DNA from 2 places in the Thioclava sp. F36-6 genome. Region 2 is predicted to be linked to the other one. Evidence: riboswitches for the same ligand, from Rfam matches in the RefSeq annotation. Region 2 holds a riboswitch; the other holds the start of a gene.

Region 1 (15,040 bases), on a different contig from region 2:
GACGCCCCGAACCCGGTGCGCAACGTGCCGACATCGAAAGCCGAACGCGGGAGGTTCGTCCTGTCGGATGACGAGGTGCTCGACCTCGCGCAGCAGGCGGCGACCATCGAAGCGCATTACGGCCAGCCGATGGATATGGAATGGGCCAAGGACGGTGTGACGGGGAAGCTGTTCATCGTGCAGGCGCGCCCTGAAACGGTGCAGTCGCGGGTCTCTGCCGGGTCACTGCGGCGCTATACCATCGGCGCGCATGGTCCGGTCGTCGTCAGCGGTCTGTCGGTCGGCGAGCAGATCGCGACCGGGCGGGTCTGCCTGATCGAAGACGTCAAGGATATCGACGATTTCGTGGAAGGCTCGGTCCTCGTCACCTCGACGACGGACCCCGACTGGGTGCCTGTCATGAAACGAGCCTCTGCCATCATCACCGATCACGGGGGCAGAACCAGCCACGCCGCCATCGTCAGCCGCGAATTGGGCGTGCCCGCCATCGTCGGCTGTGGCGATGCCACCCATGTGCTGCATGACGAGCAGGAGGTGACCGTCTGCTGTGCCGAAGGGGACGAAGGTCTGGTCTATGACGGATTTGCCGAGTTCACGGTCGAAGATTTGAACCTCGATGCGGTGCCGGAGACCAAGACCAAGGTCATGCTCAACCTCGCCAACCCAGCCATCGCCGCGCGCTGGTGGCGGCTGCCGATCGACGGTGTCGGTCTGGCGCGGATGGAATTCGTGATCTCGAACACGATCCGGGTCCATCCGATGGCGCTGCTGCATTTCTCTGATATCCGGGAGACGGACGTGCGGGAGGAAATCGAAACGCTCACAAGGGGATACGAGGACAAGGCCGAGTATTTCGTCGATCAGCTGGCGCTTGGCCTTTCCCGGATCGCCGCCGTGGCCTATCCGAACCCGATGATCCTGCGGCTGAGCGATTTCAAGACGAACGAATATGCCGACCTCTTGGGCGGGCGGCAATTCGAGCCGGTGGAATCCAACCCGATGATCGGCTGGCGCGGCGCCTCGCGCTATTACGATCCCGCCTATGTCGAGGGGTTCCGGCTCGAATGCCGGGCGATCCGGCGGCTGCGCGAAGAGGCAGGCTTCGACAATGTGCTGGTGATGGTTCCGTTCTGCCGCACGCCCGAAGAGGCCGACCGCGTCTTGGCGGTGATGGCCGAGGAAGGGCTGGTGCGCGGCGCCAACGGGCTGCAGATCTACGTGATGTGCGAAGTGCCCTCGAACGTCATCCTCGCCGAGGAGTTCGCCAAGCGCTTCGACGGCTTCTCCATCGGGTCGAACGATCTGACGCAGCTGACCCTAGGCATTGACCGCGACAGCGACCGGCTCGCGCCTCTGTTCGACGAACGTCATGCCGCCGTTCAGTGGATGATCCGGAGCGTCATCGAAAGAGCGCATGGTGTCGGCGCGAAGGTCGGGCTCTGCGGTCAGGCGCCATCGAACTACCCGGAATTCGCCCGCAGGCTGGTGGAGTTCGGCATCGACTCGATATCGGTGACGCCGGACAGTTTCCTGAAGGTCAAAGGCCATGTTGCCGAGGCGGAAGGTCAGCGATGACCCGACTGTGAACCCGCGGGACGCGTCCGTTAGCCGTCTCGGGCGAGTTGCCCGAGACGGTCGCGCGCTCAGGCCACGGGTGCCGACTCGACACGCGGCTTCGCGGGGGCTACGTGCATGCCCAGCCGCGCTAACAGGTCCTGATCTCTCCAGGCTGCGGGGTTGTCCGTGGTCAGAAGCTGATCGCCCACGAAAATCGAGTTCGCGCCCGCGAGGAAGCACAGCGCCTGCCACGCGTCGCTCATCCCGGTGCGGCCTGCCGAGAGCCGCACGACCGACGCGGGCATCAGGATCCGCGCAAGTGCGACGACCCGCACCAGCGCGAAAGGGTCGACCGGCTCGGCATTCTTTTGCACCGGCACGCCGTCGATCTCGTTCCAGAGGTTGATCGGCACGCTGTCCGGGTGCGCGGGCAGGGTGGCGAGCGTCACCAGCATGGCGATCCGATCCGCCTCGGCCTCGCCCATGCCCAAGATCCCACCGCAACAGACCCGAATGCCGCCTTTGCGCACATTTTCGACCGTATCGAGTCGATCCTCCATGGTGCGGGTCGTCGCGATCTCCTGGTAATAGTCCGGCGACGTGTCGATGTTGTGGTTGTAGAAATCCAGCCCCGCCGCCTTCAGCTTCTCGACCTGCTGCGGCGAGAGCATGCCCAACGTCATGCAGGTCTCCAGCCCCAGATCGGAGACGCCGCGCACCATCTCGCACAGCGCATCCATGTCGCGATCCTTCGGGCTGCGCCACGCCGCGCCCATGCAGAACCGTTGCGCACCTGAGGCCTTCGCGCGTCGTGCCGCGCTCAGAACCTCTTCGGTCTTCATCAGCTTGGTGGCTTTCACGCCGGTCTCGTAATGCGCGGATTGGGAGCAATACCCGCAATCTTCCGGGCAGCCGCCGGTCTTGATCGACAGCAGGCTCGCGGTTTCGATCGCGCTCGGGTCGAAATGGGCGCGGTGAACCGTTTGCGCCCGGTGAAGAAGCTCGGGGAAGGGCAGGTCGTGGATCGCTTTCGCCTGCGCCATGCTCCAATCGTTTCTGATGCCTCCCGCCATGATTACGCGCGCTCCTTCAGGCGAGTGAGGCCTGTTGCGAGACCGCTGGCAATTGCGATCTTGACCAGATCCCCGGGAACGAACGGCACGACGCCGGTTGCGAGAAGTTTTGACGCGGGCACGAAATTGGCGAGCCAGGCGAGGCCCGCGGCATAGACCACGATCAGCCCTGCAAGCATCGCCAGCGCTCTGCCGAGCCAGCCTCGACCTTGTGCGAGCACGCTGATCATGGGCGCCGCCAGCAGAAAGCCCAGCAGGTAGCCCCCGGTTGGTCCCATCATGTAGGCCAGTCCGATGCCGCGCTCGGGTGTGCCCGAGAAGACCGGCGCTCCCATAGCGCCCATCATGAGATAGGTGGCCATTGCGGCAGCCGCCATTCTGGGGCCGACGCTCGCTGCTATGAAGAAGACCGCAAGCGTGTGCAAAGTCATCGGCACGGGCCAGAAAGGCACCTGAAGCTTCGCGCCGAGTGTGATCAGGGCAGCGCCGCAAAGCGCGACGCCAAGGCCGCGCCAGAGAGTGTGAGTGAGCTTCTGGGAAGTGTCGAAAACCGTCATTGAACCTGTCCTCAGTCGATAGTTGGAATTTCTATCTATGACTATGCAGGCACATCCGGAGCTATCAATTGAATTTATAGATAATTAGCCAGAAATCACGTAAGTCTCGTGTGCTTCGGCATTTTTTATCGATGACTTGCGTTTTCCTATCCAGCCGACATGGCGTGCCAAGGTTGCGCAGGCCAGGTCTGTCTGTCCCTTGTGGAGGGCGGTAATGATGATCCGGTGGTCATGGTCCGAGCGGGCTTCCCAGTCGCGGCGCCAGGCGGCGAAAAGGAAGCGTGCGCTGGTCGTCTGCAGATTGTCGATCGTCTCGAGAAGTCGTGGCATCCCGCAGGGTGTCAGGATCAACTGGTGGAATTGACGGTTCGCGGCCTCCCAATCACGGACGGTTCTAGCGCTGTCTCCAATCCGCGTAACCTGTTCAGCTTTTTGGAGAATTGCGCGTGTCATGTTCGGAGCTGCATGGCGCAGCGCCAAGGGTTCGAGGCTGGCGCGCATCTCCGCCACTTCGCGCAGTTCGGCCACGTCGAACTCGGTCACGCGAAAGCCGCGGCGCGCTTCGCTCTCGGCCAATCCGCGCGCTTGCAATTCGCGAAAGGCTTCGCGCACCGGGACGTGGCTCGCGCCGAACTCGCTCGCGATATGGTCCTGTCTCAGCCGGGCGCCGGGCGGTATTTCTCCGGAAATGATGCGATCCGAAAGTATCCGCGCGATGCGCTGCGAATGTGTTTCATGGGGTGTCTCTGTCATGCTTTATAGATAATTTTTCTCGCGGCAATTCGTCCACCATTTTTTATGTGACCGAAACATGTTTGTAAGATTAAGGAAAAGCTATACTTGTGATGCGTGGTGGAGACGCATTAACCTGCATTGGATCTTATGTGACCTGGCAAGAAGCTTTCCGGCGTGATGCGCGCGGAACTGAGGACGACGCGGCTCCCGATGCCGGCTACAAGGCCCTGATGGAGCTGATCGATGACGGATTCTGCGTCATCCAGTTCATCGACGGGCCCAGAGGTCCCCTCAGCGACTATGTCCATATCGAAGCCAATTCCGGTTACGAAAGACATACCGGGATCGACGATATCGTCGGTAAGACCGTTTACGATGTCGCCCCACAAGACGGGGGCGAGTGGGTCAAAATCTACGGCGAAGTGCTCAGAACCGGGGAGCCCCTGCGGTTCGAGCGCGAATTCGTCGAGGTTGGGCGCCACGTCGAGGTCTCCGCGACGCGAGTGGAGCCCGCCGCGAAAGCGCAGGTCGCGGTTCTGTTTCGCGATATCACCGAACGTAAACGCAAAGAGCGCGAACTACGGGAAAGCCAGCGCCGCGCGGAAAAGAACGCGCGTCATATCGCACGCGCGCTGTCCGCCGGGGCGATCCTTGGCACTTGGGTCTGGTATCTCGACAGCGAAACCTTCGATCTCGATGAAGAATTCTCGCGCAGCATGGGGCTCGATCCTGCGCAGGGGGCCGAAGGCCTGACCATCGAGCAGATTGTCGTGAACGTACATGAGGATGACAAGCCAGGCCTCATGGCGGCGATCGATCGCGCCACGCAGCAGACGACGCCGTATGCATATCAGTTTCGCGTCAAGCGGGCCGACGGGCTGTATCACTGGGTCGAAGCCAATGGCCGGATGGAGGCCGAAACGCCGCGCATCTTCGCAGGCGTTCTGATGGATCTCGATGACCGGCGCGCCATTCTCGAAGAGCGCGACAAGGCGGCGGCCGAGCTGTCCAAGCTGAATGAAACCCTTGAGCAGCGCGTCGAAGAGCAGACCGCGAAGCTCATGCAGCGGGAGGGAGAGCTCCGGCAGGCCCAGAAAATGGAGGCCGTCGGGCAGTTGACCGGAGGGCTCGCCCACGATTTCAACAATCTCCTCACGGCGATTTCCGGGTCGCTCGACTTCGTCGCAAAGCGGCTCGAAGACGGGCGTCGCGAGGAAATCCTGCGCTATCTCGAAGCCGCGCAAGCGTCGACCGAGCGGGCCGCCAGCGTCACACAGCGTTTGCTCGCCTTCTCGCGTCAGCAGTCGCTGATGCCCAAGCCGACCGACGTGCCGCACCTGGTCCGCAGTATGGAGGACCTGATGCGGCACTCCATCGGGCCGCATATTCTGGTAAGGGCGGAGGACGACGCAGAGGCCTGGCCCGCGATGGTCGACCCGAACCAGCTTGAGAGCGCGCTTCTCAATCTCTGCATCAATTCGCGCGATGCGATGCCCGATGGTGGCACGATCACGATCAGCACGACCAACGAGGTCATCGAGACCGAGAACTCGGAGCTTCCGCCCGGCGACTACCTGCGTCTGTCCGTGCACGACACCGGAACGGGAATGACTTCGGAGGAAATTTCGAAAGCCTTCGATCCCTATTTCACGACGAAGCCCAGCGAGAAGGGCACCGGCCTCGGGCTTTCGATGGTCTACGGGTTCGCGCGCCAAAGCGGCGGATGCGCGACGATCGACTCCGAACTGGGCAAGGGGACGACCGTGAACATTTTCCTCCCGCGCTCGCTCGAGACGGTCGCGCGCGCCGAGGTGGACCTGCCTTTAAGCGAGGAGCCCGCCACAGGGGGCGGACACACGATCCTCGTTGTCGACGATGAGGCAATCGTGCGTTTCGTCGTCGTGGAGGCGTTGGAAGAGGCGGGCTTCACGGTCTACCAGGCGGCCCATGCAGCGGCCGGGCTTCAGGTGCTACAGGACCAGCCCGAGGTGACGCTTCTCCTGACGGATATCGGCTTGCCGGGCGGCATGACGGGCCGGGAACTCGCAGCCCGGGCGCGAGAGGCGCGAGAAGATCTCAGAGTGATGTTCATGACCGGATATGACGAGGAAGCGGCAACGGCCACGACGCTTACGGATACTGAAGTTCTGTTGAAGCCATTCGATTTCGACGAAATGGTGCGTCGCGTCACGAGTTTCGCGAACCGCACCGCTGCGTGACGCGGGTCGCGCCCGAGTGATGTTCGGGGCGTCCGACCCTAGGCGGATCAAACGCCGCGCTTGTTGCCCCAGATCAGAACATGCAGCTGCGGCAGAATACGGGGCGCGAACCAGTTGTCCGCCATAGCGGTGTCCGTCAGCCAGCCAAGCCGGTCGGCCAGACCCTGCGGATCGACCGGAACCTCCGGGTCGACCTCGGGATTGCCCGGCTGAAGATAGAGCGGCAGATCCGGGTGGCGGGCATGGACAGACTTGGCCCAGTCGTAATCCGCGCGGTCGAAGATCACGATCTTCATCACGGTGCTGCGGGCCGAGCGTCCGGCTGCCACGCAATCGGCAAAGGCGTCCCAATCGACCTGCTCTCCGCTCGAAGGCGGCTTCGGCGACAGCACCAGCGTATCCAGATCGCCGAACCAAGGCCGCGCGACAGACCCCTGCGTCTCGCAGGCGAAGCGGTAGCCAGCGGCTCGCCCGAGCGCGATCAGCGGTCCGAAATCCTGGATGGCCGGGTTTCCGCCGCTGAGCGAGATCGTCAGTGGCCGGTCGCCCGACAGGCGGCGCAGCTCTGCCCAGACTTCCTCGGAACTCATCGGTGCCCATGTGTGGCGATAGGCGCTGTCCACCGCGTGGAGGCTGTCGCACCACGAACAGCGGTAATCGCAGCCGCCCGCGCGCACGAAAAGCGTGGGCTCGCCGATCAGCGCGCCTTCGCCCTGAATGGTCGGGCCGAAAATCTCGGCGATGCGCAGCGTCGTCATGGACGGTATTCCACCCAGGTCTTGGGCGTCTCGCTGACCAGCGCCGCGCTGGTCTCGGGCCAGCGCGCCTTGCACCAATCGTAGAAATGCTTGGCCATGTTCTCGGCGGTCGAGGGCACGTCCATCACGTCGTTCAGGTGCCGGTGATCGAAGGTGTCGTCGATATAGGTCTTGAGCGGTTTCAGATCGTGATAGTCGCGCACGAACCCGTTCTCATCGAGCGTCGCGGCGGCCAGTTCGACGACCACGATGTAATTATGCCCGTGCAGCCGTGCGCATTGATGATCTTCGGGCAGATGCGAGAGTTGGTGCGAGGCGGAGAAGTGGAATTCCTTGCGGATGCGGAACATCAGCGGGCCTCCTTCTCGGCGACGGCCTTGGCCCAGAAATCGGGATCGGCATAGACGGTCGGGTCTTCGACACCCGCAAGATGGAACGCCTCGCGCCGCTCGACGCAGGTGCCGCAGCGCCCGCAATGCACATCGCCACCTTTGTAGCACGACCACGTCTCGGCGAACGGCGTGCCTTGTTTCGCGCCCTCGGCCACGATGTCGGCCTTGGAGCGATGCACGAAAGGCGTCTCCAGTCGCACATCGGCATATCCGTCGAGCGCCATACGCTGCATCGCATCGAAGGCCTCGGTGAAGGCAGGACGGCAATCGGGATAGATGAAGTGATCACCCCCATGCACCGCGGTCGCCACCGCTTCGTCGCCATTTGCGGCGGCCACACCGAAGCCGATGGCGAGCATGATCGCGTTGCGGTTCGGCACGACGGTGATGCGCATCGTCTCTTCGGCGTAATGCCCGTCGGGCACGTCGATATCGTCGGTCAGCGCCGATCCGGTCAGCGCGGCCCCGATGGGGTGCATGTCGATGAGATGATGCGGCACGCCAAGACGGCGCGCGGCGGCGGCGGCGTAATCAAGCTCCTTGCGGTGCCGTTGGCCGTAGTCGAAGGAGACGAGCCGCGTGAGATTACCCTCAGCGGCGACGATATGGGCGAGCGATACGGAATCGAGTCCGCCCGAGCAGATGACGAGAGTCTTCATATTTGAACCCTTGTTTTGATGACCGGGTAGGCTGCGACCGGTTGAGCGGGCCTCTAAAGGATGGGGCAGGGCTCTGCAAGGGCGGCGCGCCGGATAGATCGCCAAGATCGCGCGATCGGACAGACGCGAACCATCGAGGCCCCCGCTTGTCGTCACACCGCTTGACGGACGGCTCCGACGGTGTCACCTCTTTGGGCGAAGCGACAGGGGCGCTCGGGAAACCGGGCTGAGACGAACCCTTAGAACCTGAACCGGATAATGCCGGCGGAGGGAGGCGCGTGAGACGGTCAGGCGCAGTCCCGCCTTTTGCCCCCTCGCACTCCTCTCGCTGCCCGCAGCCAAGGAGAGTGCGATGGAAGACCCCGGAAAATATCTCACGTCGATGCGGCAGACTGCGCCGCTCGTTCATAACATCACCAACTATGTCGCGATGAATGTGATGGCGAATGTGCTGCTCGCATCCGGCGCTTCGCCCGCGATGGTTCATGCGCGCGAGGAGGTGGCCGAGTTCGCCGGTCTCGCGCAGGCGCTGAGTATCAATATCGGCACGGTGTCGCCGCCATGGGCGGAGGCGATGGAGGCGGCCGCCACGGCCGCCAGCGCCAAGGATATTCCGTGGGTGCTGGATCCTGTCGCGGTCGGCGCGACGGATTATCGGCGCGCGTTGGGGACGCGGCTGGTGGAACTGCGTCCGACGGTGATCCGCGGCAACGCGTCGGAGATCCTTGCGCTTGCGGGCGAGGCCGGCGCGGGGAAAGGGGCGGATGCCACCGAGAGTGTCGAGACGGCTGAAGGCGCCGCGCGCGCCTTGGCGCGCCATAGCGGGGCGGTGGTCGCGGTGACCGGCGCGGTCGATTTCGTGACCGATGGGGAGCGCGCCGCGCGGGTTGCGAATGGCCATGCGATGATGCCGCGCGTCACCGCTTTGGGCTGTTCGCTAACTGGTGTGGTGGCGGCGTATCTGGCGGGCCAGCCCCGGTTCGAGGCGGTGATCGCGGCCCTCGCTTATTTCGGGCTTGCGGGAGAGCGCGCAGGCGCGACCGCCCAAGGCCCGGGCAGCTTTCAGGTCGCCTTCCTCGATGCGCTCCATGACATAGACGCCGAGGCGCTGAGCGCCGGTGCGCGGATCGAACCCGCATGATCCCGCCCATCTGTTTCGTCACCGACCCGGACGCCCCGCAGCCCGTGATCGCGCAGGCTATCGCTGCGGCTGAGGGCGGCGCGGGCTGGGTGCAGCTGCGCGACAAGACGCTCCCCGATGCGGAGTTCGCAGCACTCGCCCGAACGCTGATCGCGGCGCTCGCCCCCTATGACGTCCCGCTGATCGTGAATGACCGGGTCGCCGTGGCCATCGAGATCGGCGCCGCTGGCCTCCATATCGGCCAAAGCGATGGCGATCCCGCCGCGATCCGCCGCAGGATCGGGCCCGACACGATCCTTGGCCTCTCGATAGAGACCGAGGCACAGATCGCCGTTGTGCCCGCGGGCGTGGACTATCTCGGTGTCGGCCCGATCCACGCGACCGGCTCGAAGCCCGACCACGCCGCCCCGATCGGCCATGCGGGCTTTGCCGCGATCGTCGCACGCACGGACCTTCCCTGTGTCGCGATCGGCGGGATCACCGCCACCGATGCACCCGCAATCCGCGCGGCGGGCGGTGCCGGTCTTGCCGTGATTTCCGCCATCTCGCGCGCGCCTGACATGGCGCGCGCCACCCGAACCCTGCGCAACGCATGGAGCGACATATGATCCCCAATATCCTCACCATTGCAGGCTCCGACCCATCGGGCGGGGCGGGCATTCAGGCCGACATCAAAGCCATTTCCGCCAATGGCGGCTACGCGATGAGCGTGATCACGGCTCTGACCGCTCAGAATACGCGCGGCGTGCAGGCGGTCAGCCTGTGCGACACCGGCCTGATCGCGGCGCAGATGGCCTCGCTGCGCGATGACATTCGGATCGACGCGATCAAGATCGGGATGCTGGGCGATGCCGCGATCATCGAGACCGTGGCCGAGGGGCTGACCGGGCTCGAGTGTCCGGTAGTGCTCGACCCAGTGATGGTCGCGAAAGCCGGCGATCGGCTACTGGCAGAGGCGGCGGTGACCGCGCTGCGCGCTCTCCTGCCGCGCGCCGATCTGATCACGCCGAACTTGCCCGAGGCCGCTGATCTCTTGGGCTGCGCCGAGGCGACGACGCTTGAGGAGATGCGCGATCAGGCCCATGCGCTGCGCGCGCTCGGGCCGCGTGCGGTGCTGCTGAAGGGCGGGCATCTGAGGGGCGAACAAAGCCCGGACCTGCTGGTCACCGAGCAAGAGGAACTCCGCCTCGACGCACCGCGCATTGCGACGCGCAACACCCACGGCACGGGCTGCACCCTGTCCTCGGCGCTGGCGACTTGGCTGGGTGCGGGGCTTTCGCTTCCGGACGCGACACGCCGCGCGAAGGCTTATCTGAGCGCCGCGATTGCAGGGGCAGACAGGCTGTCCGTCGGGGCGGGCCACGGACCGGTGCACCATTTCCACGCTTTTCAGGAGGACAGCCAATGAGCTTCACCCAAGACCTCGCGCAGGCGACCGCGCTGCTGCGGCGCCAGATTCATGACATGCCCTTCAATCGCGAATTGGCGGAGGGGCGCCTCGATCCGGAAACGTTCCAAGGCTACATCATTCAGGACGCGCATTACCTCGAAGGCTTCGCCCGTGCGCTCGCGCTCGCCGCCGCGAAAGCCCCCGATGCACCGACCGTCGCGCAGCTCTCAGGTTCGGCGGCCGGCGCGATCGCGGTCGAGCGGGAATTGCACGCGCATTACATGGGGCTGTTCGGCGTCTCGGCCGACGATTTCGCGAAGATCGAGCCCTCTGCCGCCTGCGATCACTACGTGTCCTTCCTCATGCGCAGTGCCACGACAGGTGATTTCCCCGAGGCGGTGGCGGCCCTGTTGCCCTGCTTCTGGATTTATCGCGATATCGGCCGGGAAATTGCGCAGGTCAGCGGGGCTGAGAACCCCTATGCCGCCTGGATCGCGACCTATTCGGGCGAGGCCTTCGATCAGAGCGTGGAACGGATGCTGGACCTGACCGACAGGCTGGGCGCGAAGGCCGATGAGGCCGCTCGCCAGCGGATGCACCGCGCCTTCGCCCGCAGCTGCTGGCATGAGTGGCGGTTCTGGGACAGCGCGTACCACCGCGAGAGCTGGCGGCGGCCTGCGGCTTGAGTATCGCGCGCACCTGACGCTCTCGGTGGGCCCGGTTTCGGGCCCGCGGCGGAATTCCCCGCGCGGCCCTGCGCCTCTCACAGGTCCTTGGCCGAGCCGTCGGCCTGTCCGGCGATCCAGTATCCTGCCGCCTTCAGCCATTCCTTCGGATGACCGCGGGCGGTCAGGTCGTCGCGCAGGGCGCGGGCGACGCTGGCTTCGGCCGCGATCCAGACAAATGTTCGCGGCATTCGCGCGATGCGCCGAGAGCGCGACGTGATCCGAAGTCCTTTCGAATGCGCCCGTCGCTCTTGAGCAGGCGCCACCCCTTGCGTCCTGTCGACGAACCCGGTCCCCCTATAGGGATCGCTGTGCTTCGGGGTAATAGGTCCAGGCTATGAACCGGCTTGTCTTCTGCCCCTGCGCCATTTCGACGACCCTGGACTCGGCAACCCTCGCTTTGCGCAGCAGTCTGGAAATTGGCTGCAGGTTGTCTTTCTTCGACACCAGAGAGGTAAACCACAGGCATTGATCGGCGAAACCTGTGCTTTGCTCGATCATTCTGGCGATGAAGCCGATCTCGCCACCGGGGCACCAGAGTTCGGCGTTCTGGCCGCCGAAGTTGAGTTTCTTCGAGTTGCCTTTCCCCAAATTCCGCCACTTGCGCTGGGTGCCTTTGTCCGCCTGCTCAATGGACGCATGAAACGGCGGATTGCACAGGGTGACATGGAAGATGTCGTCGGGACCGATCACGCCGTCGAAGATGTCCTCCGGATCGGACTGGCGTCTGAGCTCGATGTTCAGACCGTTGCAGTCGCAAATCTCCGCCGCCGAATTGATCGACACCGGATCGATATCGACGCCGGTGAACTCCCAGCCATATTCATGCTGTCCGGTCAGCGGGTAGACGAGGCTGGCGCCGGTCCCGATGTCCAGCGCCTTGATCTCGGGGCCGTGCGGGATCTCATGATCGTTACACTCGGCCAGAAGATCCGCGAGATAGTGAATGTAATCGACACGGCCGGGGATCGGAGGGCACAGATAAGTGGTCGGAATATCCCAGAAATCGATGTCGTAATGCGTCCGCAAGAGTGCCCGGTTGAGCATGCGGACCGCGTCCACGTCCGCAAAATCGATCGTCATCCGACCGCGCGGGTTTCTTGTGGTAAATGCCTCCAGCTCCGGGGTTTGCACGATCAGGCGCTCAAAGTCGTACCCCGCCCGGTGTTGATTGCGCGGGTGCAACATCGGTTTGGTGGCCATGGAAAAACCTTCATGCATAGCGGTGGGGGCCGCGCGTCCAACAGGATTTCGATCCTAGAACTTCATCGCCGCGTGAGAAATGCCTGATCGGCCTGCGTGTCGCCGATATCAATATGTTCGGGATGTGTCGCGGTCGGAAATTCGAAGCTCGATAGGGACGGGGCCAGCGGGGCCGCACCACAAGAGGCGAGGGCGGCCCACTGCCAAAAGGGCGCCACCTATTTTGCGTTGTCGCTCAGAGCAGTGCAGGAGGGCAGGCGGTCTTTCTCGACATTGAGAAGTTCTTCGACCTGCGCGCTCACCTCGGCGCCCGGAAGCCCGGGCGGGATCGCCGGGAAATAGGCGACGGTGATCGTGCCACCGGTCTTCACGTCCCTGCGCCAGACATGGCCCGCGTTATGCGCGACCGGTACAATCGGCAGGCCGAGCTTGCGATAAAGCGCGATCAGGCCCGGCTGGAATTCGCAGCGATCGGTCACGCCGACCCGCGTGCCTTCGGGGAAGATCAGGATCGAGCGGCCTTTGGCAGCCTCTTCGCGCGCCTGGGTGATCATCCCGGCGAGGGCACGCCCGCCGCCGCTGCGGTCGATCAGGATCATCGGCGAATGTTCGAGGAACCAGCCGAAAATCGGGATGCGCCGCAATTCGCGTTTCGCGATGATGCAGACATCGGGCACGAGCTGGTTGAAGGCCAGCGTCTCCCATGTGGATTGGTGGTTGCAGACATAGATGCAGGGGCTGTCGAGATGCTTGTTCTCGAGCCCTTGCTCGCGCACGCGCAATCGCAGGATCCCGCGTGCGAGCGCGAAGACCCCGCCGGTCCAGACCCGCACGGCGGCGCGCACGAGCCGGGGGCGCCGCGCCAGCGCGAGGATCGGGATCATCGGCGCTTGCAGTGCCGTCCACACTCCGAAGGCCCCGTCAAAGAGTTTCGAGCGTAGACCTTCGAACCTCGGGACCGAGCCGGCCCGTCCGCGTCGCGCGCGAGACGCCGTATGTGCTGTATGATCAGGCTGCAATCGGGTGATCCATCGTTTCGAATGGTGAAAAGCCGGCGGTGGTCGCGGCCCCGAGGAATGCGCTGCGCGCGTCGCCCACGGTGCCCAGACATTCCATGGCCGCTTCGACGCGGTCAATTGCACAGATCTGTGCGGTATCAGTGACCGGCCATTTCTCGCGCAGCCAGTAATGCACCTGTTCGATGGTGCTGAAGGTTTTGACGTCGCCGTCCGGCGACACGACGAGGGAGATGGGTTTGCCCCAGTAAATTTCGATCAAGGTTCGTATCTTTCTAAGCGGTCGTGACGGCTCCGATTTGAACGGTCGCGCGATCACGGAGGCATAGTGCGGACTAAGCCGTTTCTATGCGGTGAATTAGGTCTGCGCGCGAGGGCGCGCCGGTTTGGTATCCCGAGCGGATCGCGAGGCGTCAGCGTCAATGCGCGCGGATCACGGTCCGGCCCCTCTGACATGCGAAGCTCTCGTGGAGGTCGCGAGGGGCAGAAATTGCGGTATCGACCAAGTTCATCCCGGTAGCAGGGCTGAATGGGTTGGTCTGCTCGAACGGCGTCACGGCACCATGGGCCGATGGGAAGCTCCTTTTCCTTACTGCCGCCTTTGAAAAGCTGCGGCCCGACAAAGCTCAAGATCGTCGCTGAGCCGGGAGGAACAGGGTCCGAGAATTAAGATATGCGAGTGCAGACATAAGGGATTTGCGCCCAAATTACGAGGAAATTGCGTTTCGGCACCGGAATTTTCGCGCAACGGCTTGATTGTACGAGATATAAATTGCGCGCTCGGAAAGACGTGGCCGTGCGTGCCGTTCGCTCGCTGCTGATTTCCTTTGCAAAAGGGGCCGCGGTCACTTAGGTATACCGGACTACGCTCGTCTCATCTGTAATTTCTCTTCTCTGCCGGCTCCGGTCTTCCTACTGAAATGACTGAGCTTGGCTGATCTATTCTGCAGACGGGATATCTTCGTCCACATCTCGGCCCTTGCGCGCGCAGGTCTCTCTCTGCGCGAAGACAGACAGGCCGTTACCTGAGAATTCGGAACCGGACGCGACGGTCGTGAGACCGCCTGCAATCTGGCACCAGCTGATGCGGTTCCGTCGCCGGTCTTCAGACCGGATTTCGCGACCAGAGCGGGACTATGCCCCGCAAACACGACTTCGACGGCGTCTTCCGTGATCTGCCCCCGAAAGCCCCGACGGCTCGGGACCGGACGGACGCCGCATCGCGCCTCATCCTTGGAGGCACCGCCGAGACACGAGCGAAACTGACCGAAATTTCGGTCATCCAGAGGAATTCCGCGAGTATCCCTCGCGGGTAAAATGGAGGGCCGAACATGGCTATCGAAAAACTGCCCAAGGGTAAGACGCCCCAGACGAATGACATCGCGAACAACAAGGGCCATGCCGCCCTCGCCTGGCCTCAATTCTTCCGGACTCTGTCCGAAGAGAGAGCTGCGAACGGGGAAAGCACAGCGTCGCGCAGCGCCCAGAAATAGGTCTTCGCGAAGATCAGGACCGGAATTCCCGGCATGAAGGCTGAGCGATGTGAGGTTCCACGCGAACCGGCCGATGCTCGCCACACGACGTGCCGGGACGTGGAGCGGCAGGGGGAAACTCC
Region 2 (15,040 bases):
CCGCGAGACCCGGCGACGCTTGGTTTTGCCGCAGCCCAAACCGACGGGGCGGAGATCGCCGCGCGCCCGGTCGACGCGATGGTCGCCGATCCGGAATATAACCCGTTCGTGCCGCTCTCGGTGGACACCGTGCGCCACGACGTCGCCCTTCTGCAGCTCTCCGCGCCGATCCCGACTTCGATCGCCGCGCCTTTTCGCGTCGGCGATGTGCCCGCCGCAGGGGCCGAAGTGTCGGTGGTGTCTTACGCGCAGGGCCGGGCCGATGCGCTGTCCTGGCAAAAGGCCTGCAGCGTGTTCGGTCGCGCGAAAGGGTTGATCGGGTTTGATTGCGATGTCGATCACGGCTCTTCGGGTGCGCCGGTTTTCGACCGCTCGGGGCTGGCGGCAGGCGGGCGGGCGCAGATCGTGTCGCTGGTCTCCTCGGGTTCGCGCAGGAATGGCGTCTCGCGCGCCTACGGGATGGAATTGCCCGCGATCGTCGCGCAGCTGAAATCCGCACTGCGCAGCGGGCGGGGCGTGATCCGCGCCGTATCCCCCAGCGCTTCCGCCGCACCGCAAATCCGGGACACGGAGCCCGGGCAGGGCCAGCCGCGTATCCTGTCTGGCGGGGGCGCAACCGGGGCGAAATTCCTGCGTCCCTAAGGGGTTGGCCCGAAGCGGCGCCCCTCTTGAAACGTCGCGAGAGATTTCCCAAATTTATGAGTGCCGGAATGCCTGATGAGGGTTCTGGCGCCCAACTGCCCGGCCCCGGAAAGGGGCGGGTTTCATAACCATCGCTCAAGAGAGGATGATGATATGCGAAACTTTGACCTTTCGCCCCTTTACCGCGCCACCGTGGGCTTCGACCGCGTGGCTGACATGATGGACCGTGCGCTGACCAGCGATCTCGCCCAGCCGACCTATCCGCCTTACAATATCGAGAAGACCGACGAGAATGCCTATCGCATCTCGATCGCCGTTGCGGGCTTCGGGTCGGACGAGCTGACTGTCGAGCTAAAAGACGGCGCGCTGATCGTGACCGGTCGCAAGGCCGAGGACGATTCCGGCCGCACCTACCTGCATCGTGGTATCGCGACCCGCGCCTTTGAGCGCCGCTTCGCGCTGGCCGATCATGTGAAGGTCACCGGGGCCACCCATGAAGACGGGATGCTCCATCTCGATCTCGTCCGCGAAGTGCCCGAGGCGCTGAAGCCGCGCCGGATCGAGATTGCAGGCCCGACGAAGTCTGAGGCCAAGCAGGTCGAGACGGTCGACGCCTGAGGCATCTACGATCGGTAAAAATGACGGGCGCGGGGGGTAACTCCCGCGCTTTTTGCTATGCGAGAGCTTACGGCGGGGTGAGATCGGTGCCGCCGCGCTGGAACACCATCACATGATCGCCGCTGCCGGTGAAGGTGACAGCCGCGCCTTCGACCTGCGCCTGCTTCATGTCGAAGAATAGCTGCGCGAGGCCCGCATCGGCCTTGAACTCCGGCGTCTCCTGCTCGCAGGCGAACGTGGGCGAGGCCGATGTCGGCCGGATGCCAAGCGCGGGGTAGGGGGCAAACATCACTCCGGTCACGCAGAGGCAATGCCCGCAAACGGCGAAGCGCGAATTATCTCCGATATAGAAGCGGATCGCCCGCGCGGGCGCCTTGCCGTCCACCGTGGCGAGGTCATAGGCGCGCAGGGTCTCCACCTTCGAGGCGAGCGTCTGGGCGTCGGAGGTACCGCTCGGCATACAGGCCGCGAGCGCGGCTGCGACTCCGAGGGTCGCGACGCGCGCGGCCATCTTTCTCGAAAGATCGGTCATGGTCTTGGTCCGTTACTGGCGACTGCCAGCAGGATGCGCGAACCTTAGCTCGATGCGCATTGATCCAGCGCAAGGACCTTGGGGACCTCAGTCAGCGACCATCGCGCCGATCAGGGCGATCTCTTCGGTGCCTGCCTCGCGGGCTTTCTCCTCCAGCCGCCGATAGGCTGCGAGGACTGCTTCGCCCTCGGGCGTCAGCGACGCGCCGCCCCCTTTCGCGCCACCGCGCGAGCGATCCACCAGCGGCGACTTGAAGCCGGCATTCATCTCTTCGACCAGCGACCACGCACGTTTGTAGCTCATCTTCATCGCGCGCCCCGCCGCGGAAATCGAGCCGTGCTCGGCGATTTCCTCGAGCAGCCGCACCTTGCCGGGGCCCAGCATCGCCTTGTCGAAATAGAGGCGCATCATCAGGCGGGTCAGTTCCATTCGGGCATCCCTCGCACTCGTCAAGTCCTGCGCCCCTTATCCTGATCCTGTGCCGGGGCCAAGACAAGGGGGCGGGCGCGCGAATGCACAGGGTCATGTGCTCTTGCCATTGCCCGCGCCTTGGGCGAGCGTGCGCGCGAAGGAGCCCCCGCATGTATATCTCGATCGCCTCGCTTGTGGGCGCCTATCTTCTGAGCCAGTTCTACCGCACCTGTCTGGCCGTTCTGACGCCCGTTCTGGGCAAGGAAATCGGCGTGACTCCGGGCGATCTCGCCGTGTCTCTGGGGCTTTGGTACGGGGCGTTCGCGCTGATCCAGATCCCGATCGGCGAGGCGCTGGACCGGATCGGGCCGCGCCGCACCGTGGGCGTGTTGATGGCGCTTGGCGGGGGCGGGGGCGCTGCCGTCTTCGCGATGGCGCAGGGGCCGATGGGCATCCACATCGCGATGATCCTGATCGGAGCGGGCTGCGCGCCGGTTCTGGTGGGCAGCTATTTCATCTTCGCGCGCAGCTTCAAGCCAGCGCTGTTCGGCACGCTCGCGGCCTCGATGATCGGGGCGGGGAGCCTTGGCAACCTCGCGGGCGCGGCCCCGCTTGCGGCCTCCATCGAGGCTTTCGGCTGGCGTCCGACGCTCTGGGCGCTCTCGGCGCTGACGCTGCTGGTGGCGGCGCTGATCCTGTGGCTCGCGCGCGATCCCGAGCGGGTAGAGCAGCCTTCAGGCCGCCGCGGCACCGCGCTCGATGTGCTGCGCCTGCCGGGCTTCTGGGTGCTGCTACCGCTGACGGTCGCGAATTACACCGCCGCTGCGGGGATCCGCGGCGTCTGGGCAGGCTCCTATCTGGCCGATGTCTTCGGCGCGGATGCGCAGCTGATCGGTCGGGTGACGCTAGTGATGGGCCTCGCGATGATCGCGGGCAATTTCGCCTATGGCCCGGCGGACAAGATCTTCGGCAGCCACAAGCGGGTCGCGCTTTACGGCAACGCGGTGCTGGCCGTGGCCTTGGCGGTGCTCTTCGTGCTGCCGGGGCAGTCGCTGTGGCTGGCGACGGTTCTTCTGGCGGCGATCGGCTTCTTCGGCGCGTCCTTCCCGGTGATCATGGCGCATGGCCGCACCTTCTACCCGCCGCATTTGACGGGCCGGGGCGTGACGCTGCACAACATGTTCTCGATCATGGGCGTGGCTGCGATGCAATTCGCCTCGCGGCCGGTTTTCGATGCGGTCTCGGTGGGGCATACGCCTGCGGTGGCCTATGGGCTGCTCTTTGCGTTCTTCCTCGCGCCGCTGATGATCGGGTTGGTTTTCTACGTTTTCGCCCGCGACAGCGGCGATGGCATGAGCTAAACCCATCGCATGACCCGGCTCGGATTTCTGATCAATCGTACGCTGCGGCGCGAGGCCCCGCTGGCCGCGCTCTCCGTCTCGCAAAAGGCATTGCTGGGCGATCTGACGGGCAGGTCTGTCGCGCTCGTGGGCAATGCGCGTGCGCTGGCCGAGGGGCACGCGGGGGCAGCGATCGACGCGCATGACGTGGTGATCCGGATCAACCGCGCGCCGATGCCCTCGGCCAAAAGCCACGGCACGCGCACCGACTGGCTGGCGCTTGCGACCTCACTGCCCGAAGCCGAGCGCGCCCGCATCGCGCCGTCGCGCATCCTGTGGATGAGCCACAAGCGCAAGCGGCTCGATTGGCAGACCGCCACGAGCCCCGGTTTCTACCTGCATCCGCTGGACGACTACGAAGGGCTGAAGCTCAAGCTCGGCGCGCAACCCACGACCGGCGCGATGCTGATCGAGATGCTCCTGCGCTCGGATCTGGCGCGGCTCGACCTCTACGGCTTCGATTTCTTCGCCTCGCTTTCGCTGTCGGGACGACGCTCGGCGGACAAGGTGCCGCATGATTTCGCCGCGGAAGCGGAGATGGTTGGTGGGTTTCTTGCCTCCGATCCGCGTATCATTCGGAACTAACGGGGCGTCGAACCCCTTTCATTTCCTGACGTAAAGCGGTAGGAAGCCGCGTTCTATTCGAGCAAGGAGGTCCTCATGGGCTATAAAGTCGTCGTTGCGGGCGCCACGGGGAACGTGGGCCGCGAAATGCTGAACATCCTGGCCGAGCGCCAGTTCCCGGTCGATGAACTGGTGCCGCTCGCGTCGCGCCGGAGCCTCGGCACAGAGGTCAGCTTTGGCGATCAGACCCTGAAGACTAAAGATATCGAGGGTTTCGATTTCACCGGCTATGACATCGCGCTGTTTGCGATCGGCTCGGACGCCACGAAGAAATACGCGCCCATTGCCGCCAAGCAGGGCTGCGTGGTGATCGATAACTCGTCACTCTACCGCTACGACCCGGACGTGCCGCTGGTCGTGCCGGAGGTGAACCCGGAAGCCGTCGACGGTTACGCGAAGAAAAACATCATCGCCAACCCGAACTGCTCGACCGCGCAGATGGTCGTGGCGCTCAAGCCGCTGCATGACCGCGCCAAGATCAAGCGCGTCGTGGTTTCGACCTACCAGTCGGTGTCGGGCTCGGGCAAAGAGGCGATCGATGAGCTTTGGAACCAAACCAAGGGCATGTATGTCCCCGGTCAGGAAGTGGAGCCGAAGGTCTATCCGAAGCAGATCGCTTTCAACGTGATCCCGCATATCGACGTGTTCCTCGATGACGGGTCCACCAAGGAAGAGTGGAAGATGGTCGCCGAGACCAAGAAGATCGTCGACCCGGCGATCAAGCTGACCGCTACCTGCGTGCGCGTGCCGGTCTTCGTGGGCCACTCGGAAGCGATCAACATCGAGTTCGAGGAGTTCCTCGACGAGGACGAAGCGCGCGACATCCTGCGCGAGGCGCCCGGCATCATGGTCGTCGATAAGCGCGAAGATGGCGGCTACGTCACCCCGGTCGAATGCGTCGGCGATTTCGCCACCTTCATCTCGCGCATCCGTCAGGACTCGACCATCGAGAACGGCCTGAACATCTGGTGCGTTTCGGACAACCTGCGCAAGGGCGCAGCGCTGAACGCGGTGCAGATCGCCGAGACGCTGGGCAAGCGCGTGCTCAAGAAGGGCTGAGCGTTCGGCCTTTTTGGAATTGGGAGGCGCCCGGTCGGAAGATCGGGCGTTTTTCTTTTGGCGGTGTTTTCTGAGACGAGGGTTTGCCCGGGCGTCCAGCCCGGGCCGCGCCCGACCCTCCCCCCGGGAGGGCGCATTGGCGATGTCATCGCGCGCATCACCGTCACTCGGGCTTGCGAGATAAAGCGCCTGGCCACAGGCGAATCGAAGCGCCCACCCAAGGCTCGGGCGCGTCCCTTACCGCGTGACCCGCTTCACCCCCAGATACGGCCCTTCGCCCGCCGCCGCGATCCGCGCCTTGGCGGCCTCGATCCCCTCATAGGCCACGCTCATCGTATGACCGTTGGCATGGATCATCGTCTCGCCATCGCAAGCGAGCGCGACATGGCCTTTCCAGAACAGTAAGTCGCCACGCTTCAGCGGCGCGCCCTCCGGCACGACATCTCCCATCTCCGCCCATTGTAGATCGCTGTCGCCCGGTACGGACTGCCCGCAGAGCGCGAAACCGATCTGCACCAGACCCGAGCAGTCGATCCCTCCGCGGCTGTTGCCACCCCACAGATAGGGCGTGCCCAGCAGCCGCTCGGCCACCGCGACCGGATCGTCCTCGGGCTGATCGAGCGCGCGCAGATGCTGGCGCGGCACGAAGCCCTCGGCGGTCACGGCGAACATGCCGTCGTCCCCGGTCACTGCCAGACGCGCGCCCATCGAGAGCTGCATAACTTCGCCACGTTTGATTGCCGCCTCGCGATAGACATGCGTTGCGGGTGCGGTGACGACATGGGTGGCCGGTTCGGGCGTGCCGAAGGCATCGGCGGCGATCCAGCCACAATAGCCATCCAATGCGGCCTGCACGAAGGCGAAGCCGTCGCGCTGGTCAATCACAGTCACCGCGGCGCCAAAAAGAAGCTGCCGGTCACGCAAGCTTCCGGGCTCGGGGCAAAGATCGGTCACGGGCACGACGATCCGCGCGGGCATGCCGTGGGTGAAGCCTTCCGCCTCGATTTGACCGCGCAGGGTCTCCAGCGCGATCTCGCCTGAATAGGGCAGACGGCGACGGTCGGTCATTTCAGCACCTTGGGCAGGGCTGCGAGGATCGCCCGCGCGCCTTGGCCGACCCCGCCTTTCGGGCGGGCGGGGGCGGCGGCGGGCTGCCAGCCGTAGATATCGAAATGGGCGAAACGCTCGGTCTCGGTCACGAAGCGGCGCAGGAACAGCGCCGCGGTGATCGAGCCTGCCATGCCGCCCGAAGGCGCATTGTCGAGATCGGCGATGCCGGGCTCGATCTTCGCCTCGTAGGGCGCCCAGAACGGCATCCGCCAGAGCGGATCGGCCACCTCGCCCGAGGCCGTCGCCAAGGCCTGCGCGACGCCCTCGTCATCGGTGTAGAACGGGTGAATGTCCGGCCCCAAAGCGACCCGTGCCGCCCCCGTCAGCGTCGCCATGCAGATCATCAGATCGGGCGGGGTTTCATCGGCATAGGCCAGCGCATCGGCCAGCACCAGCCGCCCCTCGGCATCGGTATTGTTGATCTCGACGCTCAGCCCCTTGCGGCTGGTCAGGATGTCGCCGGGGCGGAAACTGTCGCCGCCGACCGAGTTCTCCACCGCCGGGACCAGCACACGCAGGCGCAGCTTCGCGCCGGTCGCCATGATCATATGGGCCAGCCCCAGAACGGTGGCCGAGCCGCCCATATCCTTCTTCATCAGCCCCATCGAGGCTCCGGGCTTGAGGTTCAGCCCGCCCGTGTCGAAACAGACGCCCTTGCCGACCAGCGTCAGCGTCGGCCCCTCGTTGCCCCAGCTCACCTCGATCAGCCGCGGCGTGCGCGGGGAGGCGCGGCCCACCGCGTGGATCATCGGGAAGTTCTGCGTCAGAAGGTCGTCGCCCTTGATCACCTTGGCCTCTGCGCCGTGACGCTCGGCCAAAAGGCGCGCAGCACCCTCCAGCTCGTCCGGCCCCATATCGGAAGCGGGGGTGTTGATCAGGTCACGCGTGAAGGCCTCGCCCTCGGCCACGGCTTCGATCTGCGCCGCATCCAAGCCCTCCGGGCAGACCAGCCGCGCTTTCGGCGGCGCGGCCTCGGCATAGCGGCCGAACCGATAGCCCGCGAGCAACCAGCCAAGCGCCGTTTCCGCCTTCAACTCTTCAGACAGGTCGCCCTCGATCCGCCATGCGCCTTCGGGCAGGTTTGACGCCGCCCGCGTCAGAGAGAACCGCTCGCGCGCCCGTGCCGCATCAGTCCCGAGGCCCAGCAGCGCCGCCTCCGCGCCATCCGGCCCGGGCAGCAGGGCGACCTGACCTGCGCTCGCCTTGAAGCCCGTCGCTTCGACGAAGGCGCGCTGCGCGGGGGGCAGATCGGCCAGAGCCTGCTCCAACCCCTCGGGTGCGACGGCGATCAGCGCGCGCGCGGGCGCGTCGGCCTCGGCGAAGCGCATCGCGGGGCGCGGGGCGAGAAAGGAAAACTCGGCGGGGACATCGGGGGTCTTGTCTGCGCTCATGGGGGGCGGCTCCTTGGCTCTGGTGGTTGCTTTCGTCCCAGAGCCTAGCGCCGCCGTGCCTGCCCGCAAGGGCTGATCGCTCACGCCTCAGGAAGACAGGTTGCCGATATCCCAGACCTCGGTGAGCGAGCGTTCCGCGATCCGGCCCAGCCGCGCCATCACCGCCGCCTGCGCCACCGCATCGCCGCCCGAGATGCAGTCCAGAAGGTCGCGCGCCGTGCTGACCATCGACACCAGCCCGACCTGTTCGGCAAGCTCCATCACTTCGACGATCGCGCGGCGTAGCTTGCCGCATTGGCCCGATTTCGTGGCCTCTTCCAACGCGCTGAGATGGAAGGCGAGATCTTCGACCGTGGCGCAGATCACCCGCTCCGCCCCGTCCTGTCCCAACTCCGCATAGAGCACCACCAGCCGCGCCGTATCCAACGACATCTTTTCCTTGCAGCGCAAGCGAGACACCTGTGTCACCCCGACACCCCCTTTGATTTCACCATCGCCCGGGCGGTAACGTGATCGAGAGGTCTCAAGATTTCGTTGAGCGATACGGAAAATCTTCTCGAAACCCGGCGCGCAACGCGCTATTTGACGCAGCGATAAGACGCCAGACACCAGACGAGGGATCGATGAGAGAGCATGTGAAACCGCTGCCCAGCTACCTTGTGAGCCGTTATCAAGGATGGCACGCCACCGCCTATGACGAGAACCGCGCCTGGTATCGCCGCCTCGCCTCCGAAGGGCAGCGCCCGCGTTCGATGATCATCGCCTGCTGCGATAGCCGCGTGCATGTGACCTCAATGTTCGGCGCGGATCAGGGTGAGTTCTTCATCCACCGCAACATCGCGAACCTCGTGCCGGAATTCACGCCCGATGGCGATCACCACGGCACCTCGGCTGCGGTCGAATATGCGGTGACCAGCCTGAAGGTCGCGCATCTGATCGTGCTGGGCCACTCCAATTGCGGCGGTGTCGCGGGCTGCCATGCGATGTGTTCGGGCCATGCGCCGGAGCTGGAGGAGAAAAGCTCCTTCGTCGGCACCTGGCTGAACCTGCTGCGCCCCGGCTACGAGCGTGTGACCGAGCTGCCCGAGGATCAGCAGGTGCTGGCGCTCGAGCGTGAGGCTGTGAAAGTCAGCCTCGAGAACCTGATGACCTTCCCCTTCGTGCGCGAGGCGCTCGATGCCGACCGGATGACGCTGCACGGGCTGCGCCACGACATCGGCGAAGGCGTTCTCGAACAGTATGACGCCGACACGGATCGGTTCGAGACGTTCTGAGGCTCTGCATTTTCCGTTGGCCCCCGCGCGGGGCCGACGGCTCCGCTGCGGCGGAAATCCGACTGGTGTTCACGGGCTGTTAAGCTTGATGCGCGAGGCTGGGGGGACCCCGCCAATGCGAACGAGCTTCGACCCGCCATGTCACAATCTGCATCCCGCTCCCATTCTCGGCATCGCCTTGTCTCTCTGCGCCTGCCGCTCGATTTGATCGACCGCATCGCGGCGGAAGCGCGTGCGTTCGGTCTGCCCCCGGCAGAGCTGATCCGGCGCGTGCTGCAGGACGGATTGGCGGAGGAGGCAGTGCTCGAAGCATCCGGTGCGAAAGCGCCGCTGCCGGAGATGCACGCGGTGCAGGAGGCGCTGGATCAGGCGCGCGACTGGTTCGATCTGCAACATCGACTGCGGGGGGAAGGCTTCGTTCTGCGGCTTGCAGGCGGCGGGGCCTTGGGGCTGCATGCATGGCCCACCAACCGCTTCCTGATGCTTCTCGACGAGATCGGGCCGAGCCTGACGGAGTTGGTGCTACGCTTCGGCGCGCCGTTTCCGGGCGATGATGGCGGGCGCACCAAGATCGTCGGTGCGACGGCAGGGCAGGGCGCGTCGGCACGGGCGGTCGCCGCCGAATATGCGGCAGCGCAGGCCGCGCAGGCAGTGGGACCGCAAGCCGCGCCGGACGAGAAGACGCCCGAGGCGACCGAGAAGACTGGCGGCGCAGAGGCGCAGCCCCCCGAGGCGGCGAAGGCCGAACCTCCCGCACGCGGGTTCCTGCGCCTGTCGCCAGCGCTGCTCGCGAAACTGCGGGCTGCAGCCTCCCCGCGAAGCGCAGCCTGAACGCGCGGGGCTGTTCGCGCAGCCTTGCCTTAGCGGAGCACCTGATCGGTGGGCCAGCTGAGCGTGGTCTCGGTGCGGATCGTCTTGGTCTCGCCCGCGCCCAGATCGAAGCGCCATGCGAGCACGCCACGGCGGTGGTCGTAGTCGGTCTCGCTTGCAGGCGGGGTCGCCTTGGTCGTGATCTTCAGGTCTTCCTGTTCGGAATAGGGCACCCGGTCGATCACCCGCATCGGCCAGCCCTTGTCGGTGAGGTTCTTCACCTCGATCTCGACCACCTCGCGGCGCTCATTGGATTTCGAGATGAAGCCGCTGTCGCCCTCCATCGTGTCGGGCATCCGGCGGTCCACGCGGATGCCTTCGATCGGCCCGAAGCCAAGCATCAGATCGTCGCCCGCCGCGACCATCGGCAGATGCGACTGGCCGACCAGCGCGCCATCGGCATAGAGGTTCGCGGGACCGGGCAACAGGATCTCGCCGGTCGCGTTCTTGCCCTCGGCCACGCGATAGGCCTGCGGGTCGGTCAGCGGCGCGGCCTCGGCGAAGACATCCATCGGCAGGGTCTTGGAATCGAGGCTTAGGCGCAGATCGTCCACCCCGTCGCGCAGGTCCACCGCGCTCGGGTAATGATAGGTCACCGTCTCGCCTTGCATCTGCAGATCGGCGCGGTCGCTGATCGCGGCCTCCATCATCGGGGCGGAGGCAGCGCCATCGGACGCGGCGAGGGAACGCTTCATCGGGACCGGCGTGGGCGGCGCATCGGGATCACCGATCCGGGCGAGGCGCGGATAGACCTCGCCGGGCTCCGCCCGCCCGCCGGGACGTGCCGTCGAGAGCGTCAGATCTACGCCACGCCAATCCTCGCCGGTGGCCTGATGGACCGAGACGAACCGCTCCATGTCCACCGCGCTCTTGTCGCGGTCGAGCCGCAGATCGTAGGAGGGCTGCCAGCCCGCGTTCTGGACGTAAGAAGTGATCGTCAGCGTGCCCGAGCCCTGCACTTTGGCGCTCAGCACGTCGTGATCCTCTGCCGGGTTCAGCAGCGCATCGAGCGCAGCCTGTGCCTGCTTCACCGCCTCCTTCGCGGGGTCGAGCGCGGCTTCGGCGCGGCGGGCTTCCGCCTCGGCGGCAATCGCGCGTTCGGTGGCGGAGAGGATCTGATCCTCTACCATCTGCGCCAGCGCGCGCAGCTGTTCAGGCGCGGTTACCTGCGAGTCGGTGTTCTTGAGATAGGTGATCTGGTCGCGCGCGGCCTGCGCCTTCGCGCGGATCACGGCCACCGCGTCTTCCTGTTCCGCAAGCGCCTCTTGCGCCGAGGCCAACCGATCGCGCGCAGATTTCACTGCGGCGCTGTCCTGCCCGCTGATCGCAGGCGCGCGCCCGGAGAGCAGGCTCACCGCGCCGATCTGCACACCGTCGCCCGACACGCGCAGCGTCGAGATGTCGGTGCCCTCGGGAAAGCCCGGCACCAGTAGGTCATGGCTGCCCTCGGGGGTGTCCAGCTTGACCTGCCGCACCACCTGCGCGCCTTGCGGAAAGAGCGTCACGGCCGTGATCTTGCCCGGTGCCTCGATCGTGTCGGCCAAGGCGGGCAGGGCGGTCGCGGCCAGCAGGGCCGCCGTGAGGGTAATGCGCATCGGTTCCTCCCAAATCCGTTCCAGATCGAGCCTGCGTCGCGCCGCGCGCAGTTGCAAGCCATTGAAATCCGGCGCGGGTCGCTACTGGCGGGAACTCGCCAGAGCGTCCGGGGCGCGGGGCAGGGACGCTGTGCCTGCTTGCCCTTGCGTCCGCAGCCGCGCGCGCTTAGGTTGCGCCCTACCTCGGGGTGCCGGACGATCCGGCTGAGATGCGATCCACGCGAACCCGTTGAACCTGAACCGGTTAAGACCGGCGGAGGGAAGGTAGCCGGATCTCCCGGCCCCACTCCGCCCGGCAAGCCCAAGGAGTGAGGCATGAAAACCCACCTGATGCTTGCGGGAGCCCTGAGCCTGATCGCCACGATGGCGGCGGCCGAGGACAAGCCCGTACTCACCGTCTATGCGCCCGATTATTTCACGAGCGAATGGGGCCCCGGCCCTGCGATCGAGAAGGGGTTCGAGGCGACTTGCGATTGCGATCTGAAATTCGTGGCGGGCGATGTGCTGCCGCGGATCCTGCTCGAAGGCGACAAGACCTCTGCCGATATCGCGATCGGCCTGAACACCGACGTGACCGCGAAGGCGCGCGCCACCGGCCTGTTCGCGCCGCATAACGAAGACACCTCCGATCTGACCATGCCGGTCAAATGGGACGATCCGGTCTTCCTGCCCTTCGACTGGTCGGAGCTGGCCTTCGTCTATGACAAGACCAAGCTGAAAAACCCACCCGCGAGCTTCCAGGACCTGCTGAATGCGCCCGACGATGCCTACAAGATCGTCATCGAAGATCCGCGCAGTTCGGTTGCGGGTCTGTCGCTGCTCTTGTGGGTGAAGGACATCTACGGCGACAAGGCCGAAGAGGCCTGGACGAAGATCGCGCCCAAGGTGCTGACCGTGACGCCGGGCTGGTCGGAGGCCTACGGGATGTTCACCGATGGTGAGGCGGATATGGTGCTCAGCTACGTCACCTCGCCCGCCTATCACATCATGGCCGAGGAGGATGACAGCAAGGTCGCCGCGATCTTCCCCGAGGGGCATTACTTCACTCCCGAACTGGTCGCGCAGCTCAAGACCTCGAAACATCCAGAGCTGGCGCAGAAATTCCTCGATTACGTGCTCAGCCCCGATTTTCAGGGCATGATCGCGACGGCGAACTGGTCTTTCCCGGCGAAACTGCCGAAGGATCAACTGCCGGAGGTGTTCCAGAACCTGCCGATGCCCGACAAGACGCTTTATCTGGGTGAGACCGAGGCCGAGAAACTGCGCGGTCCGGCGCTGGACGAATGGCAACGCGCCTTCTCCAGATAAAACGCGCGCCCCTCTGGGCGATGCTGGCGGGTGCGGCTTTGGCCGCGCTCGTCCTTGGGACATTGGCTGCGGTGACGCTCCGCGCGGGCGGGCTGACGGGGTTGCGCGAGACCGACCTCGCCGCGATCCGCTTCACGCTCTGGCAGGCTGCGGCCTCGGCGCTGATCTCCTGCGCGCTGGCGATCCCGGTGGCCCGCGCGCTGCACCGGCGCCGCTTTGCGGGGCGGGGGCTGCTGATCTCGCTCCTCGGGGCGCCCTTCATCCTGCCGGTGATCGTCGCGGTCTTCGGGCTGATCGCGGTCTTCGGACGGCGCGGGCTGGTCAATGCGGCACTGGCGCCCTTCGGCATCGATCCGATCTCGATCTATGGGGCGCAGGGCGTGATCATCGCCCATGTCTTCTTCAACCTGCCGCTGGCCACGCGGATGATCCTGCACGGCTGGGAGGCGATCCCGGCCGAGCGGTTCCGCCTTGCGGCCACGCTGGGCTTCGGCCCGGCCGAGGTCACCCGCCACCTCGAACGCCCGATGCTGCGCAGCGTTCTGCCCGGCGCGTTCCTCGCGATCTTCCTCGTTTGCCTGACCTCCTTTGCAGTGGCGCTTACCTTGGGCGGCGGGCCGCGCGCGACCACGGTGGAGCTGGCGATCTATCAAGCCTTCCGCTTCGATTTTGACATGGGACGCGCGGCGAGCCTTGCGCTGGTGCAGGTCGCGATCTCGGTCGCAGCTCTGCTGATCGCCGCGCGCGCGACCCTGCCGTCGAGCTTCGGCGCGGGGCATGACCGCCGCGCCACACCGATTCCGCAGTTGTCCGGCGGGGCGGATCGCGTGGCCTTCGATACGCTCGCGATCCTTCTGGCAGCCGTCTTCCTGCTGCTCCCCATCGGGGCGGTCTTTGCCCGTGGGCTGCCTGCACTGGTTGAGTTGCCCGAGATGGTCTGGCCCGCCACGCTGACCTCGCTGGTGATCGCGCTGGCCTCGACCGTGATCACTCTTGCCATCGCCCTGCCGCTCGCGCTGGTGGCCACGCGGCAACGCTGGGCGGAGATCGCGGCGATGTTGCCGATGACCGCGTCGAGCCTCGTGATGGGGACCGGCGCTTTCCTGATCGCGCGGCCTTTCGTGAACCCCACGGACCTCGCCCTGCCGATGGTGCTGCTGACCAATGCCGCGCTGTCGGTGCCTTTTGCGACCCGCATCCTGATGCCCGAGATCCGCACGCTTCAGGCTGATTACGACCGGCTCGCCGCCTCGCTCGGGCTGCGCGGCTTCGCCCGGCTGCGCCTGCTGACGGTTCCGCGTCTTGCCCGGCCGCTGGGCTTCTCGGCGGGGCTGGCCGCGGCCTTCTCGATGGGCGATCTGGGCGTCATCACGCTGTTCTCGGACGGACAGACCCGCACCCTGCCGCTGGCGCTTTTCCAGCTCATGGGCTCTTATCGCATGGATCAGGCAGCGGGCGCTGCGAGCCTGCTCCTGATCCTCACCTTCGCGCTTTTCTGGGCGCTCGACCGCGCGGGGCATTATGCTGACCCTCGATAGACTGACCCTCACACAGGGCGATTTCCGCCTCGATGCTGATCTTTCGATCCCGGTCGGTGCGCGCGTCGCACTGATCGGCCCGTCCGGGGCGGGCAAGTCGACGCTGCTCGCGGCCATCGCCGGGTTCTTGTCGCCCGCGAGTGGCCGCATCCTCTGGCAGGGCGAGGACATCACCGCGACGCCGCCGGGGGAACGCCCGCTCTCGATCCTGTTTCAGGATCAGAACCTCTTCCCGCATCTGCGGCTCGAGACCAATCTCGCGCTCGGCCTGAACCCGAAAGGCAAGATCGACGCCACCGACCGCGCCCGGATCGAGACGGCGCTGGCCCGCGTCGGGCTCGAAGGGATGGAGAAACGCAAGCCCGGTGCGCTGTCGGGCGGGCAGCACAGCCGGGCGGGGCTCGCGCGGACGCTGCTTCGCGGCCGCCCGATCCTGCTGCTGGACGAGCCTTTCGCGGCGCTGGGGCCCGCGCTGAAATCCGAGATGCTGGCTTTGGTGGCCGAGATAGCCCGCGAACAGGGCACGACGGTGCTGATGGTCAGTCACGATCCCGAGGATGCGCGTGCGCTTTGTCCGCAGACGGTTCTGGTGGCCGAGGGTCGCGCCCATGCGCCGCAAGAGACCGGACCGCTTCTCGACGATCCGCCGCCTGCGCTGCGGGACTATC

What was found. Region 2 has a riboswitch for thiamine pyrophosphate ahead of thiB (thiamine ABC transporter substrate binding subunit). Riboswitches for the same ligand answer to the same signal wherever they lie in the genome.
Region 1: it holds a riboswitch for thiamine pyrophosphate, as region 2 does, so the genes downstream of both, thiM (hydroxyethylthiazole kinase) here and thiB (thiamine ABC transporter substrate binding subunit) in region 2, are expected to answer to the same signal.

The regions. Positions count from the first base shown of each region.
Region 1 covers NZ_MPZX01000001.1:1,438,672-1,453,711, forward strand. Annotated here, with positions in the region: gene ppsA (phosphoenolpyruvate synthase) at 1-1,575, shown strand, start outside; gene bioB (biotin synthase BioB) at 1,644-2,630, opposite strand; gene BMI88_RS06650 (biotin transporter BioY) at 2,633-3,187, opposite strand; gene BMI88_RS06655 (GntR family transcriptional regulator) at 3,272-3,940, opposite strand; gene BMI88_RS06660 (ATP-binding protein) at 4,072-6,141, shown strand; gene queE (7-carboxy-7-deazaguanine synthase QueE) at 6,189-6,899, opposite strand; gene queD (6-carboxytetrahydropterin synthase QueD) at 6,896-7,249, opposite strand; gene queC (7-cyano-7-deazaguanine synthase QueC) at 7,249-7,950, opposite strand; TPP riboswitch at 8,146-8,240, shown strand; gene thiM (hydroxyethylthiazole kinase) at 8,303-9,091, shown strand; gene thiE (thiamine phosphate synthase) at 9,088-9,699, shown strand; gene thiD (bifunctional hydroxymethylpyrimidine kinase/phosphomethylpyrimidine kinase) at 9,696-10,499, shown strand; gene tenA (thiaminase II) at 10,496-11,167, shown strand; gene BMI88_RS19855 (SIP domain-containing protein) at 11,245-11,472, opposite strand; gene rlmF (23S rRNA (adenine(1618)-N(6))-methyltransferase RlmF) at 11,504-12,409, opposite strand; gene BMI88_RS06710 (lysophospholipid acyltransferase family protein) at 12,628-13,317, opposite strand; gene BMI88_RS06715 (DUF982 domain-containing protein) at 13,418-13,687, opposite strand.
Region 2 covers NZ_MPZX01000002.1:337,314-352,353, reverse strand. Annotated here, with positions in the region: gene BMI88_RS08770 (serine protease) at 1-642, shown strand, start outside; gene BMI88_RS08765 (Hsp20 family protein) at 796-1,260, shown strand; gene BMI88_RS08760 (hypothetical protein) at 1,328-1,792, opposite strand; gene BMI88_RS08755 (LysR family transcriptional regulator) at 1,880-2,221, opposite strand; gene BMI88_RS08750 (MFS transporter) at 2,374-3,564, shown strand; gene BMI88_RS08745 (glycosyltransferase family 29 protein) at 3,574-4,188, shown strand; gene BMI88_RS08740 (aspartate-semialdehyde dehydrogenase) at 4,264-5,286, shown strand; gene BMI88_RS08735 (NlpC/P60 family protein) at 5,524-6,354, opposite strand; gene BMI88_RS08730 (leucyl aminopeptidase family protein) at 6,351-7,787, opposite strand; gene BMI88_RS08725 (hypothetical protein) at 7,875-8,219, opposite strand; gene BMI88_RS08720 (carbonic anhydrase) at 8,411-9,061, shown strand; gene BMI88_RS08715 (hypothetical protein) at 9,200-9,892, shown strand; gene BMI88_RS08710 (DUF4139 domain-containing protein) at 9,922-11,526, opposite strand; TPP riboswitch at 11,701-11,805, shown strand; gene thiB (thiamine ABC transporter substrate binding subunit) at 11,842-12,834, shown strand; gene BMI88_RS08700 (thiamine/thiamine pyrophosphate ABC transporter permease ThiP) at 12,810-14,372, shown strand; gene BMI88_RS08695 (ATP-binding cassette domain-containing protein) at 14,356-15,040, shown strand, end outside.